3 regions of the Pseudoalteromonas sp. 31A1 genome follow, and region 3 is predicted to be linked to each of the others. Evidence: predicted binding sites of a transcription regulator. Region 3 holds the regulator's gene; each other region holds the start of a gene.
What was found. The regulator sigma-54, encoded in region 3, starts transcription at its own class of promoters, with help from an activator protein. The targets are predictions, from matches to a motif close to GTTGGCACGNNNNTNGNNT.

Region 1 (2,208 bases), on a different contig from region 3:
CTTAAACTACTGCATGCCTGAAACCGATACCCACTACCAACTTCAACTAAGCGAATACCACGAGTTTGAAAATGCTCTTGTATTGTATCTATTGCGTCATTTATTCGTGCCATAGAAATAGCTAAATCTATTAATACGATGTCTTTAAGGTGGCGTTTACTAACAGGCTTATCTGCAACAAAAATAGCTGCTTCAATGATCTCAACTAGTTGTTCATCACTAATTCGCCGACCCGCCATACACACTCTTAACAAATAAAAATACACAGCCATCTATTATGACAGAACAACACCAAACTAGGAAAATATATCTATCAAATAACTAAATTTAAAACACAAAAAAGCCAGTGCCTAGCACTGGCTTTAATCTTACTTACTAAAATGGTAACTATTAGTTACTTTTAAAAGCTTCTAATGCATCATCTTCAGCTACTGCGTTACCGTATTTTTTAATGTAACCCATAAACTCGCTTTTACTGATGCGCTTATCTTGGTTTTTATCCATGTAACCAAAATGATTTGAAATATCATCATCGTTACCTTCAACTACCGAGATATAGCCATTGCTGTCGTTATCTAGACTTGCAAAGCTGCTTTCAATTTTATCGAATTTAGCAATTTCAGCTTTAAATGCCGACTCACTTACTTCAGAATCAGTGGCTACTTTGCCATTATTAAGCTTCATATAAGTGTTAAATTCTTTGCGGCTAATTTCGTTATCCATATTGGTATCAATATTTGAAAAATGGCCCCAAATGCTATCGTCATCAGCTTCAACTTTTGAGATGTAGCCATCGCTATCATTATCTAAACTTGCAAAGTCACTGTCTATTCTTTCAAGACCTTGATTAGATGAACAAGCCGCTAGGCTTAATGATGCTAAAATAGTGGCTGCTAATGTTAACTTTTTCATAAGACGTATCCTTCGTAATTAATTAAATGTCACTTTAACTAATACAAATCCAATGCCAATAATAGTTAACTTATAATAATCAATAACTTAATCTCGATCGGTATATTTATTAAACAGTTTCAATAAGTTAAGCTTGCAAGCTTTGCAAACAACCTTGTAATTTTTGCAAAAAAATACCCGGTAAAAACCAGGCATTTCAAATTTACTTATTATTATAGTTAAGCTAATAATTAGATTGCTGCGTTTTGGTAGCGTTTAACAAACTCAGTAACGTTTTGACCATTACATTTTAATGAGTTTAGGTTACCAATTTTTTGACGAACAGGTGCTAAACCTTGTTTTAAAGCCGTCATACATAATTGAGTTTCTTGTTGAGCGTCTTTTGCAAATACTTCTACTTTCTCAACTGATGCGTTGCTTAATGTCGTTTTTTTAGCAATATCACGAATATCTTCACCATTACATAAAATGCTTTTAGAAAAACGAGATAGGTAAACACCGTGCTGGGCAGCTTCTTTACGAGCAACGCTAAAGCCTTCGTTTGCACTTAGTACACATAACTTAGACTCAATTTTGTTATCTTGGCTAAAGTAAGTATTGCTTTGAGCTGACGCAGTTGCAGATGCTAGTAAAGCAGTGGCTAAAAGTAGTTGAGTTTTCATGAGAGATCCTATTTGAACGAGCTAAACAAGTGAATTTCGCGCATTATATATTCAATAAAGTTAAGTTCAATTGAATTTTTTATTTATTTAAATAATTAATATTGTATTCACAATGTTTAAACTTTACCCACCATTTGATCAACATTTGCGCAGCTATTATCTCAATTCAGTCATGTTATGTGCGCGTATTTACTGATACAATTTAATCTATTAAATAGAACCAATTTTAAGGTAAATTTTATGAAAGTGATTTCTTTCAATATCAATGGTCTGCGTGCTCGTCTTCACCAATTACAAGCAATTATCGACAAACATCAACCAGACGTTATTGGCTTGCAAGAGATTAAAGTTCACGACGAAGCATTCCCATTAGAAGATGTTCAAAAAATGGGATATCACGTCTACTTTCATGGTCAAAAAGCGCATTATGGCGTAGCTATGTTATGCAAAAAAGAGCCTAAATCGGTCTTAAAAGGTTTTGCCACCGATACAGATGAATCGCAAAAACGCATGATAAGCGTCACTGTTGAACAAGAAAACGGTCGCGACCTTACTGTCATGAATGGCTATTTCCCACAAGGTGATAATATTAATCACGAAACTAAATTCCCTTATAAACGTCAATTTTATAAAG
Region 2 (2,208 bases), on a different contig from region 3:
AATTACGCAATCAGGTTTGAAGTTGTCAATTAGTAAGGTAGTTGCAATTGTTGATGCTACTTTACCAATACCAGATTGAACAAGTGTTACTGTGTTACCAGCCAATTCACCAGTATAAAAAGTGAAACCTGCTTTAGTTAAAATTTGTGCGTTTTGCATCGCTTCACGTAAAATTTTAACTTCTGGCTCCATTGCGCCAATAATACCAACATTCATAATGTTTAATTCCTGAGTTTGAATCACTTGATTATACGTGAAGTTAGCAATAAAAAACAAAAAAGCGAGCTTGTTTATAAGCTCGCTTTAAATACTTTTTAGGAGAGTATTTAATTTGGTTTTTAAATTTCAGCTAAAGCAGTTGTTTGTGCTTTGGCTTGAGAAGGTGAAAGTACCGCTGGCTTGTGTGAGCGATTACGAACAGGACGCTGCGTTTGTGTTGCTGCAGGCTTACCAAGTTTAAACATAATTGCATCGCGCACTTCTGATGGACGGTAGCCCGATTTAACTTTCATACGAATATGTGGAATGCCCGCAGACTCTAGTGCACCGTTTACAAACCAGTCGCGTTGAGCTTTGTGGCCATCTTTATTGGCATTGTTAACTAGGTCAACGGCCGCAACAATAGTTAGTTTTTCTTTATCGATTAATACAAAGTCGAGTTGCTTATTTTTAGCTTTAGCTAAAGCAGCACGTTTAGATTTAATAGAAAGACCTTGCTTACAGTCAATAACGTCAATTAGCTTAACGCGACTAACAATTTTATATTGATCGCCTACAGCACGCTCGAGAAGATTTAAAAAAGCGCCCTCAACCTGCGTAAAAACAGTTTGCTTGCGGGTAAAAGGATACGGGTTTCCGCCATCGTCATTAAATTTTGACGCAACAACAGAAGCCCCGACAACTAATACTAGAATTAATAATAAAGCGAATTCCATACGGTAACTCCATAACAACAAATTGACACTGCTCAAATAAAGCAATTTACGTGCCTAAAAAGTATGAGTTATAAAATAATTACCAACTGTTTATAAAAGCTAAAACTATGTAGCTATTAAGCTTTGTATCCACCTTTAATACCTTTAACCGCAATAGCTACAGCATCGTGTGCATGGAGTGATTCATAATGGTTTATTTGCAGCCAGTAATCGCTGTAATTATCTGTTTCTAATAAAGCTTTAATTTTACGCGCTGCATCTTCACAAAACATAAGATTTTGACCATTTAAACGGGCAAATTCTTGCTCGTCTTCGCGTTTTACTGCCGCTTGTACAGGCGTTTTAAGTTCAGCTTCGAGGGTATTTATTAGAGTCACTACGTCAAATTCTTGAATATTGCTATCAAGCTTTACTTTTACGTTGGCAATAGAGCGCTGCGAGTGAGGTGTAGCTACTATGCCTTGAGTAGTGCCTAGCCATTCGTGCACATCTTTTTGGCTTAAGGTTTCTTGGTTAAACTTTTCGTTAAACGCGTTTTGTATAAGCTGGCGTGCAAGTGCTGCAGAGCAAGGGCACGTTGAAGAATAGGTAACATCTACGGTTAGCTCGTAGCTAATAATGTTATTTTCAATTGTACTGGTAAGTAAAACTGGGTAGCTTTTCCAGCCCGCTTTACCACTTAATAGTGATTTACGGCGTAGCGGTAATTCAAATTTAAATTCAATTTGTGCTTTATCGCTCAGCCCTTCGTGGCTAGTTATAAAGGTATCGAGTGCTTGCGCTATTGTTTGCGGATTGACTTGCTGCTCAGTTGAAAGCAGGTCAAGTGCTAAAAATAGACGTGACATATGAATGCCTTTGGCATCTTCTTTATGCAAATTTACAAATGCACGAGCTTTGGCATTTACTGTAACTGGAGATAAGTCTCGTGACTCAAAAATAAATGGCAGTTCGATTTCGCCCATGCCAACCCAGTCTAATTTACCTGTTTGTAAAGCGGGTGCAGTGTCTGCTATATCTGGCATATTGGTTTGCATGTGCGCTACTCGTATTTTGGAGATAATAAAGCGGGGCATTTTACACTAAATAATTTATTGCTGAAATGATGAGTTTAAGAGATGAGCAAAATCAAACATGAAAAATTCTGTTTTTATCGCACAACATGGGTAGTGGTAGGAGAAAAATGCTAAAATCTGGGAAAATGGTATGTTTATACATGCGCATTGCCTTCTTTATATTTAAGCACACAGCTAAGAGATAAAATTACGTATGA
Region 3 (2,208 bases):
TTAATTTCATCATATTAGTGTCGAGCAAGCTTCTCTTTGTGTTTAATTACTTGTCGATCGAGCTTGTCGATCAACGAGTCAATGGCGGCATACATATCTTGATGTTCTGTAGAGGCAAATAGCTCAGCACCGCTTACGTGTATGGTGGCTTCTGCTTTTTGATTTAATTTTTCTACATCGAGAATGACATGAACATTATTAATATGATCAGAGTGTCTTTCTAGCTTCGCAAATTTGGTATTAATATAGTCTCTTAGTGAATCGGTTAATTCTACGTGACGACCAGTTAAGTTTAGTTGCATAAGCATTACCCTCTTTTTTTTGCGTCTTAAATCAAACTTTTACGCTGATTTGACGGTGGAATAGCCAGAGATTCGCGGTATTTTGCGATTGTACGTCTCGCTACTTTAATTCCTTGCTCAGCCAATATATCCGCTATTTTGCTATCACTCAATGGTTTTGCTGAGTTTTCTGCTGCGATTAATTTTCGGATAAGCGCACGGATTGCTGTAGATGAACATTCACCACCGTTTTCGGTGCTTACATGGCTTGAGAAAAAATATTTAAGCTCAAATATACCACGGGGTGTGTGCATATACTTTTGGGTTGTTACGCGCGAAATTGTTGATTCGTGCATTTCTACCATTTCAGCAACATCATTTAAAACCATTGGTTTCATGGCTTCAGGACCGTGTTCAAAAAAGCCTTGTTGTTGCTTAACAATACAATTTGTTACTTTTAATAGCGTGTCGTTTCTACTTTCTAAGCTTTTAATAAACCATTTAGCTTCTTGTAAATGCGAGCGAATAAACTGGCTGTCACCACTGGATTTTACAGTGCGAGACATTGCCGCGTATTGGCTATTAACACGAATTTTAGGCATGCTGTCTGGGTTTAACTCAACAACCCAGCGGCCTTTAATTTTTTTAACTGACACATCAGGAATAACATACTCAGATTCTTCTCTTACAATAGTATCTGCAGGTTTAGGGCTAAGAGTATGTATTAATGTCATTACTTCTTTAAGCTCTTCTTCTTTGAGCTTAGTTTTCTTCATTAATGTACGATAGTCACGAGCAGCTAATAAATCAATATGCTCGGTTAAAATCATTTTTGTTTCATTAATGTAAGGTGTTTCTTTATCAAACTGGTTAAGCTGAATACACAAACACTCTTGTAAACTACGTGCGGCAATACCAACAGGATCAAACAGTTGGATGCGTTTTAATACAGCTTCAATTTCATCAAGTTCGACTTCGTTATCATCTTCGTTTTCTTGATTAAAGCTTTCTAAAATCTCTTCGCAGCTTAGTGTTAAAATACCTGAATCATCGACGGCTTCTACAATAGCAATAGCAATAGCTTCGTCTGTAGGGCTAAATGGCGTTAGTTGTAACTGCCACATTAAATACTCATGGAGCGTTTCAGTAGAGGCGCCTTGGTATATTGATTCGTCTTCAGGCATCGGACCCGATGATGCTGCTGGGGCGGCACTCATGTACTCATCCCAACTAACATCCATAGCCATGTCGTCACTTAGCGTGTCTTTTGCAAGTGCTTCACCACTATCTTGTTCGTATTCGCTTGGAGCATCATCGGCAGATGCGCTAACAGTTATGTCATCTGTATCTGCTTTTTGCTCGTTTTTACCTGCAGCGTCTTCTGAATAGTCTGCTTCTTCAACCTCTAATAGCGGGTTGCTGTCGAGAGCTTCTTGTATTTCTTGCTGGAGATCCAATGTACTGAGTTGCAACAAACGAATAGCTTGTTGCAGCTGTGGAGTCATTGTAAGTTGCTGGCCCATGCGCAGCTGTAGTGATTGCCTCATGTATCTCTAACAATCCTTTTATGTTGTTATAATTAATACTAGCAGATGCTTAAAGACATGGCGTAAATGTTACAGCCTAAATTGCTCGCCTAAGTAAACATCGCGTACTGTTTTATCATTTAATACGTGTTCTGGAGTACCTGATGCAATCAGCTCCCCATGAGAAACAATGTAGGCTTTTTCACAAACATCAAGGGTTTCTCTTACGTTATGATCGGTAATTAATACACCAATCCCACGATTTTTAAGATGTTCTATTATTTTCTTTATGTCTAATACCGAAATCGGGTCAACACCTGCAAATGGTTCATCCAGTAATATAAATTTAGGATCTGCTGCCAGCGCACGTGCTATTTCAACACGACGACGTTCGCCACCCG

Region 1: a site for sigma-54 is predicted at 954-972, ahead of GQR52_RS03000 (EF-hand domain-containing protein). Genes of this name have one in related genera too.
Region 2: a site for sigma-54 is predicted at 975-993, ahead of GQR52_RS01710 (DUF2726 domain-containing protein). Genes of this name have one in related genera too.

The regions. Positions count from the first base shown of each region.
Region 1 covers NZ_WTKY01000002.1:113,137-115,344, reverse strand. Annotated here, with positions in the region: gene scpB (SMC-Scp complex subunit ScpB) at 1-239, opposite strand, end outside; gene GQR52_RS03000 (EF-hand domain-containing protein) at 391-912, opposite strand; gene GQR52_RS02995 (hypothetical protein) at 1,143-1,574, opposite strand; gene xthA (exodeoxyribonuclease III) at 1,815-2,208, shown strand, end outside.
Region 2 covers NZ_WTKY01000001.1:359,198-361,405, forward strand. Annotated here, with positions in the region: gene mtnN (5'-methylthioadenosine/S-adenosylhomocysteine nucleosidase) at 1-216, opposite strand, end outside; gene GQR52_RS01710 (DUF2726 domain-containing protein) at 339-935, opposite strand; gene folE2 (GTP cyclohydrolase FolE2) at 1,052-1,972, opposite strand; gene arcB (aerobic respiration two-component sensor histidine kinase ArcB) at 2,205-2,208, shown strand, end outside.
Region 3 covers NZ_WTKY01000003.1:333,298-335,505, reverse strand. Annotated here, with positions in the region: gene ptsN (PTS IIA-like nitrogen regulatory protein PtsN) at 1-10, opposite strand, end outside; gene hpf (ribosome hibernation promoting factor) at 15-302, opposite strand; gene GQR52_RS05410 (RNA polymerase factor sigma-54) at 329-1,828, opposite strand; gene lptB (LPS export ABC transporter ATP-binding protein) at 1,898-2,208, opposite strand, start outside.